One region of the Streptomyces sp. 3211.6 genome, then DNA from elsewhere that is predicted to be linked to it. Evidence: predicted binding sites of a transcription regulator. Region 1 holds the regulator's gene; the other holds the start of a gene.

Evidence for each region. The regulator HrcA, encoded in region 1, represses chaperone genes, less so after heat shock. The targets are predictions, from matches to a motif close to TTNGCACTCNGNNNNNCNGAGTGCNAA.
Region 2: the regulator HrcA is predicted to act here: its motif matches at 2,066-2,092, upstream of groES (co-chaperone GroES).

The regions. Positions count from the first base shown of each region.
Region 1 covers NZ_RBXC01000001.1:2,866,012-2,870,217, forward strand. The annotation lists gene BX286_RS13165 (nitronate monooxygenase) at 1-841, opposite strand, end outside; gene dnaJ (molecular chaperone DnaJ) at 987-2,126, opposite strand; gene hrcA (heat-inducible transcriptional repressor HrcA) at 2,127-3,143, opposite strand; gene BX286_RS13180 (MBL fold metallo-hydrolase) at 3,335-4,066, shown strand; gene BX286_RS13185 (DUF3097 domain-containing protein) at 4,095-4,206, shown strand, end outside.
Region 2 covers NZ_RBXC01000001.1:4,798,761-4,802,966, forward strand. The annotation lists gene BX286_RS22335 (HAMP domain-containing sensor histidine kinase) at 1-1,257, opposite strand, end outside; gene BX286_RS22340 (response regulator transcription factor) at 1,270-1,956, opposite strand; gene groES (co-chaperone GroES) at 2,236-2,544, shown strand; gene groL (chaperonin GroEL) at 2,656-4,206, shown strand, end outside.

The sequences.
Region 1 (4,206 bases):
GGCCCCGCCCGGGCCGGCCCGAGAAGGCCCGGGTCAGCTCGGTGTGCGGGAACATCGGGTCGGTCAGGGCCTTCTTGTGCAGCGGGTGGGCGCCCGACTCCCGGCAGGCCAGGAAGGCCGTGCCGAGCTGCGCGGCCTCCGCGCCCGCCGCGAGCAGCGCCGCGATCTGCGCGCCGCGCATCACCCCGCCCGCCGCGATGATCGGCAGGGCCACGGCCTCCCGGACCTGGGTGACCAGGGCGAGCAAGCCGACGCCGGCCGTGCCGTCGGTCTGTGGGCCGTCGCGGTGGGTGCCCTGGTGGCCGCCGGCCTCGACGCCCTGGACGCAGACGGCGTCGGCGCCGGCAGCCTGGGCGGCGCGGGCCTCCTCGGCCGAGGTCACGGTGACGATCGTGTACGTGCCGGCCGCCCGCAGGCGCGCCAGGGCGGCGGGGTCGGGACAGCCGAACGTGAAGGAGACGACCCGTACCGGGTCCTCCAGCAGGATGGCGAGCTTGGCGTCGTAGCCGTCGTCGCTGGTGCCGATGATGTCCTCCTCCGCGAGGGAGACCTCGTACCAGCTCGCCTCTCCGGCCAGCTGCCCGCGGTAGGCCTCGACGGCGGCCGGGTCGACCTGGCCGGTCTGCGGGAGGAAGAGGTTCACGCCGAAGGGACGCCGGGTGAGTCCGCGCGTCTGCTTGATCTCCTGGTACATGCCGTCGGCGGTCTTGTAGCCGCCGGCCAGGAAGCCGAGCCCGCCCGCTTCGCACACGGCGGCGACGAGGGGCGGGCCGGAGACGCCGCCCGCCATGGGAGCCTGCACGATCGGATACGGGTGGAGACCGTTCGGTGCGGAGGACATGGACTGCATCGTGCCATGTCCGGGTCACGGCGCCGAATCATGGCATTCGCCTGGCATAGTCCGCTTTCCCGGCGGCCCGGCAACGGCGAGAGCCCGGTACGGGGTCTCCCGTACCGGGCTCTCGCGGGGTCCGTCCGCCGAGCGGTCAGCGGCCGTTGAACGCGTCCTTCAGGCGGCTGAACAGGCCCTGCTGGCCCGGCGCGAACTGGCCCATGGGCCGCTCCTCACCGCGCAGCTTGGCGAGCTGGCGCAGCAGCTCCTCCTGCTGGGCGTCCAGCTTGCCGGGGGTGGTGACCTCGACGTGGACGATCAGGTCGCCCCGGCCGCCGCCGCGCAGGTGCGTGACGCCGCGCCCGTGCAGCGGGATCGCCTGGCCGGACTGGGTGCCGGGGCGGACGTCGATCTCCTCCAAGCCGTCCAGCGTCTCCAGCGGGCACTTGGTGCCCAGGGCCGCGGCCGTCATGGGGATGGTCACCGTGCAGTGCAGGTCGTCCCCGCGCCGCTGGAAGGTCGGGTGCGGCAGCTCGTGGATCTCCACGTACAGGTCGCCGGCGGGGCCGCCGCCGGGGCCGACCTCGCCCTCGCCCGCGAGCTGGATCCGGGTGCCGTTCTCGACGCCGGCCGGGATCTTGACCGTCAGGCTGCGGCGGGAGCGGACCCGGCCGTCGCCCGCGCACTCGGGGCACGGGGTCGGGACCACGGTGCCGAAGCCCTGGCACTGCGGGCAGGGGCGCGAGGTCATGACCTGGCCCAGGAAGGACCGGGTGACCTGCGAGACCTCACCGCGACCGCGGCACATGTCACAGGTCTGCGCGGAGGTGCCGGGTGCGGCGCCCTCGCCGGAGCAGGTGCCGCAGACCACGGCGGTGTCGACCTGGATGTCCTTGGTCGTGCCGAAGGCCGCCTCGTCCAGCTCCAGGTCGAGGCGGATCATGGCGTCCTGGCCGCGGCGGGTCCGCGAGCGCGGGCCGCGCTGCGAGGCCTGGCCGAAGAAGGCGTCCATGATGTCGGAGAAGTTGCCGAAGCCGCCGGCTCCGAAGCCGCCCGCGCCACCGCCGCCGCCCGAGGAGGACAGCGGGTCGCCGCCGAGGTCGTAGACCTGCTTCTTCTGCGGGTCCGAGAGGACCTCGTAGGCCGCGTTGATCTCCTTGAAGCGCTCCTGCGTCTTCGGGTCCGGGTTCACGTCCGGGTGGAGTTCACGCGCGAGGCGGCGGAAGGCCTTCTTGATCTCGTCCTGCGATGCGTCGCGGCGCACGCCGAGTACGGCGTAGTAGTCCGTGGCCACTTACGACTCCGCCAGGATCTGTCCGACGTAACGTGCCACTGCGCGTACCGCTCCCATCGTTCCGGGGTAGTCCATGCGGGTCGGTCCGACCACGCCGAGTTTGGCGACTGCTTCGCCGCCCGAACCGTAGCCGACGGACACGACCGACGTGGAGTTGAGCCCCTCGTAGGCGTTCTCGTGCCCGATCCGTACGGCCATCCCCGACTCTCCGGCCTCGCCCAGCAGCTTCAGGAGCACCACGTGCTCCTCGAGCGCTTCCAGGACGGGCCTGATCGTCAAGGGAAAATCATGTCCGAAGCGAGTGAGGTTGGCGGTGCCGCCGATCATCAGCCGCTCCTCCGCCTCCTCGGCCAGCGTTTCGAGGAGGGTCGCGAGCACCGCCTTGACGGTGGCCCGGTCGTCGATCTCGAACGACTCCGGCAGGTCCTGCACCAGGTTCGGAACGTCGGTGAAACGACGGCCGACCACCCGGCTGTTGAGCCGTGCCCGCAGATCGGCGAGGGAGTTCTCGCCGAACGGGGTCTGGGTGTCGACCATGCGCTGCTCGACCCGTCCGGTGTCGGTGATCAGCACGAGCATCAGCCGGGCCGGGGCCAGCGACAGCAGCTCGACGTGCCGGACGGTGGAGCGGGTCAGCGACGGGTACTGGACGACGGCGACCTGGCGGGTCAGCTGCGCGAGCAGCCGGACCGTGCGGCCGACGACGTCGTCGAGGTCCACGGCCCCGTCGAGGAAGTTCTGGATGGCCCGCCGCTCGGGCGTCGACAGCGGCTTGACCCCGGCCAGCTTGTCGACGAAGAGGCGGTAGCCCTTGTCGGTGGGGATCCGGCCGGCGCTGGTGTGGGGCTGGGCGATGTAGCCCTCCTCCTCCAGCACCGCCATGTCGTTGCGCACGGTGGCCGGTGAGACGCCCAGCTTGTGCCGCTCGGTGAGGGCCTTGGAGCCGACGGGCTCCTCCGTCCCGACGTAGTCCTGGACGATGGCGCGCAGCACTTCGAGTCTGCGTTCACTGAGCATTGCGCACACCTCCGGATGCGGTCGGTCGTCGGGCGGTCGTGGCCGGTCAGTCCTGCGGTCCTGCGTTCCTGCCGGCTTGCGGTCTTGATCGGCTGGCACTCTGCTCGTCCGAGTGCCAGAGATCCCCCGCTCAGTGTACGGCCGGGTAGTACGCCGCAGGCAAGGGTGGCCCGCCAGGGTAGCGTCGCGGCATGGACGTACGTTGGGAAGAGGCGGGCTGGGAACGGGTGGCCGCGCGGGTGGGCCGACGACGCCTCCCGGTGTGGGACTGCACGGTGGGGCTGGTGGTGGGGGACGACTCGGTGCTCCTGATCGACCCCGGATCGAGTGTGCGGGAAGGGGCTCAGGTGCGTGCCGAGGCGGAGCGGCTGACCGGGCGGCACGTGACCCATATCGCATTCACGCACGGACATTTCGATCACGTGCTGGGCGGTCCCGCCTTCTCCGGCGCCCAGTTCTACGGGGCGGTCGGACTGGAGCGGCTGCTGGCGACGTCCGGGGGCCGCGAGGAGCTGCGGGAGAGCGCCGTGGCCCAGGGCCTGCCGCAGGACGCGGCCGCGGAGGCGTGCGACCTGCTCCAGGCCCCGGGGCACCTGGTGTCGGGCGAGTGGACGCTGGAGCTCGGCGGGGTGCAGGTGCTGCTCGCCAACGTGGGGCCCGCGCACTCCCAGCACGACCTGGCCGTCTTCGTGCCGGGCGAGCGGGAGGCGGTGTTCTGCGGGGACCTGGTCGAGGAGTCCGGGGAGCCCCAGGCGGGCTCGGACGCAGTGCCGGGCCAGTGGCCGGCGGCCCTGGACCGGCTGCTGTCGCTGGGCGGGGAGGACGCGCTGTACGTGCCGGGTCACGGAGCGGTGGTGGACGCGGGCTTCGTGCGTGCGCAACGCGACACACTGGCGGACCGGTTCGGCGTGTCGCGGGCGTGAGGGCGGCCGCGCTCCTAGTGTCGGCCGGATGCGTGAGTACTCCCCCGACCTGACCCCGCAGTGGAAGCGCGCCAAGGCCGTTCCGGAGGTGCCGGCCGACCCCGATCTGGTGGTCGAGGTGGCGGGTACGGACTTCTGCG
Region 2 (4,206 bases), 1.9 Mb from region 1:
GCCGGTGCCGCCGCTGGCCCGGCCCCGGTCCGCGTCGAGCCGTACGAAGCGCTCGAAGACCCGGGCCCGGTCCGCCTCCGGGATCCCCGGACCGTCGTCGGCCACCTCCAGCACCGCCCACCCGTCCCGCGCGGCGGCCCGCACCACGACCTGGCCCCGCGCGTACCTCAGGGCGTTGTCCACCAGGTTGCCCAGCGCCCGCTCCAGCCGCGCCGCGTCCCCGTACGCCGGGACCGGCGCCGGTGCCTCCACCCGCAGCGGCACCCGGGGCGCGGGGCGGCGTGCCGCGTCCTCCGCCGCCAGCAGCGCCAGGTCCACCGGCTCGGGCCGCGGCGCGGGTCCGCCGTCGAGGCGGGCCAGGAGCAGCAGGTCGGCGGCGATCCGCTGGAGCCGGTCGGTGTCGGCCAGCGCGGCCTCCACCGACGCCCGGTCGGGCCGCTCCATGGCCAGGGCCACCTCCAGCCGGGAGCGGACGGCGGCCAGCGGGTTGCGCAGTTCGTGCGAGGCGTCGGCGGTGAACTGCCGCTGCCGGGCGTCGGAGCGCTCCAGCCGGTCGAGGGTGTCGTTGACGGTCCGTGCCAGCTGGGCGATCTCGTCGGCGCCGCCCGGGTCGGGGACGCGGCGGTCCAGCTCGCTCGCGGTGACCGCGGCCAGCCCGGAGCGGATCGCGGTGACGGGGCGCAGCGCGTGCCCGGTGGCCCACCAGGCCAGCGCCGCGGCGAAGGCGATCATCGGCGGCGCCCCGGCGAGCAGTGCGACCGCGACGGCGCGGGTGGCGTCGTCCACGTCCCCGAGCACGGTCAGCGCGTACACGGTGTGCGGGGCGGCGGCGTCGTGCGCCCCGGGCGGGCCGGGGGCCTCGACCGCGACGACCACGCGCCGCTGCCCGCCGGGGTGCGCGGGGGGCAGGACGGCCGACCGGGAGTCCTGCCCGGGGCCGGGGCGGAGCCCGTCGAGGCGGGGGATGTCCCGGGGTTCCCCGCCGGCGGCGGTGCTCGCGACGGTCCGGCCCTGTGCGTCGCGTACGAGGACCAGGTCGACCCCGCCCTCCGGCGCGGGCAGCCGGCCGCCGGGCGGGAGGGTGCGGGTGTCGGCCTGGGCGGCGGTCTTCCGTGCGGCGAGCTCGGTGCGGCCGGTGGTGTTGTCGAGGAGGTTGCCGCGCATGAGGGTGTAGAGCCACAGTCCGCCGGTGGCGAGCACGGCGGCCATCGCGACCGCGGCGGCGAGCGCGGTCCGGGCGCGGAGGCTGCTGACCAAGGTCGACCGCCCTCAGCCGCCGTCGGGGGCCATGCGGTAGCCCGTGCCGTGGACGGTGAGGATGGAGCGGCGGCCGAAGGGGGCGTCGATCTTCTTGCGCAGGGAGGAGACGTAGACCTCGACGATGTTCGGGTCGATGCCGTGGGGGGAGTCCCACACCTCGTCGAGGATGTCCTGCTTGGCGACGGCCCTGCCGGGGCGCTCCATCAGGCAGGCGAGCACGCCGAGCTCGCGGGCGGTGAGCTCGATGTCCTGCGCGCCGCGGCGGCAGCGGCGGTCGTGCGGGTCGAGGACCAGGTCCCCGGCGCGGAGCACGGCGGGCGCGGGCCCGGGGCCGGCGGCGCGGCGGGCGAGGGCGCGCAGGCGGGCGCCGAGCACGACGAAGGAGAAGGGCTTGGTGAGGTAGTCGTCGGCCCCGGCGTCGAGACCGTCGGCCTCGTCGTACTCGCCGTCCTTGGCGGTGAGCATCAGGACGGGGGTGGGGTCGCCGTGGGCGCGCATCCGGGTGCAGATCTCGGCGCCGCCGGGGCCGGGCAGCATGAGGTCCAGCAGCACGACGTCGTAGGGGCCGCCGGTGAGGGCCAGCTCCAGCCCGCGGTGCCCGTCGTGGGCGACCTCGACGCGGTGGCCCTCGGCGGACAGGCCCTGCCACAGGGACTCGGCCAGGTTCTCTTCGTCTTCCACGACCAGGATGCGCACGGGGCAAGCCTCACACAGGGCGCGATGGCGGGCCTGCGCCCCGGCCCCCGTGCCGAATGAGCCAAACGGGTCGTCCAGCGGCCGGATCCGGTGGGAGTGGCGGCCTGTGTTGGCACTCCGCTTGACCGAGTGCTAATCGCCGGAATAGTGTCACACCTGGCACTCGCCACCGGTGAGTGCCAACACAGCGACAGGCAGGTCCGGCACCCGCGACGACGGATCGACCTGGTCGCCACCTCAGACAGTTAACCCCGGATCTCCGAAGGGGGAGGTCGGATCGTGACGACCGCCAGCTCCAAGGTTGCCATCAAGCCGCTTGAGGACCGCATCGTGGTCCAGCCGCTCGACGCCGAGCAGACCACGGCCTCCGGCCTGGTCATCCCGGACACCGCGAAGGAGAAGCCCCAGGAGGGCGTCGTCCTCGCGGTCGGCCCGGGCCGCTTCGAGGACGGCCAGCGTCTTCCGCTGGACGTCTCCGTCGGCGACATCGTGCTGTACAGCAAGTACGGCGGCACCGAAGTGAAGTACAGCGGCGAGGAGTACCTCGTCCTCTCGGCCCGCGACGTGCTCGCGATCGTCGAGAAGTAATCACTTCTCACGCATTGCTTTGAACTGCGCCCCTGGTCACCCCGCTGATTGCCGGGCGGCGAGGGGCGCGGTTCGTTAAACCCGAGTTTTCGAGAGGGCTGAACCGCTCCCATGGCGAAGATCCTGAAGTTCGACGAGGACGCCCGTCGCGCCCTCGAGCGCGGCGTCAACAAGCTTGCCGACACGGTGAAGGTGACGATCGGTCCCAAGGGCCGCAACGTCGTCATCGACAAGAAGTTCGGCGCCCCCACCATCACCAACGACGGTGTCACCATCGCCCGCGAGGTCGAGCTGGACGACCCGTACGAGAACCTCGGCGCCCAGCTCGTGAAGGAGGTGGCGACCAAGACCAACGACATCGCGGGTGACGGCACCACCACCGCCACCGTGCTCGCCCAGGCGCTCGTCCGCGAGGGTCTGCGCAACGTCGCCGCCGGCGCCTCCCCGGCCGCCCTGAAGAAGGGCATCGACGCCGCGGTCAAGGCCGTGTCCGAGGAGCTCCTCGCGACCGCCCGCCCGATCGAGGACAAGTCGGACATCGCCGCCGTGGCCGCGCTCTCCGCGCAGGACTCGCAGGTCGGCGAGCTCATCGCCGAGGCGATGGACAAGGTCGGCAAGGACGGTGTCATCACCGTCGAGGAGTCCAACGCCTTCGGCCTGGAGCTGGAGTTCACCGAGGGCATGGCCTTCGACAAGGGCTACCTCTCCCCGTACATGGTCACCGACCAGGAGCGTATGGAGGCCGTCCTCGACGACCCGTACATCCTGATCAACCAGGGCAAGATCTCCTCCATCCAGGACCTCCTGCCGCTGCTGGAGAAGGTCATCCAGGCGGGTGGCTCCAAGCCGCTGCTGATCATCGCCGAGGACGTCGAGGGCGAGGCCCTTTCCACCCTCGTCGTCAACAAGATCCGCGGCACCTTCAACGCGGTCGCCGTCAAGGCCCCGGGCTTCGGCGACCGCCGCAAGGCGATGCTCCAGGACATGGCCACCCTCACCGGTGCCACCGTCATCGCCGAGGAGGTCGGCCTCAAGCTCGACCAGGCCGGTCTGGACGTCCTCGGTTCCGCGCGCCGCGTGACCATCTCCAAGGACGACACGACCATCGTCGACGGTGGCGGCAACGCCGCCGACGTCGCGGGCCGCGTCAACCAGATCAAGGCCGAGATCGAGTCCACGGACTCCGACTGGGACCGCGAGAAGCTGCAGGAGCGCCTGGCGAAGCTCGCCGGCGGCGTCTGCGTCATCAAGGTCGGCGCCGCCACCGAGGTGGAGCTCAAGGAGAAGAAGCACCGTCTCGAGGACGCCATCTCCGCGACCCGCGCCGCGGTCGAGGAGGGCATCGTCTCCGGCGGTGGCTCCGCGCTCGTCCACGCCGTCAAGGTCCTCGAGGGCAACCTCGGCCTGACCGGCGACGAGGGCACGGGTGTGGCGGTCGTCCGCCGCGCCGCCGTCGAGCCGCTGCGCTGGATCGCCGAGAACGCCGGCCTCGAGGGCTACGTCATCACCTCGAAGGTGGCGGAGCTGGAGAAGGGCAACGGCTTCAACGCCGCCACCGGCGAGTACGGCGACCTGGTCAAGGCCGGCGTCATCGACCCGGTCAAGGTCACCCGCTCCGCGCTGGAGAACGCCGCTTCCATCGCCTCCCTGCTGCTCACGACC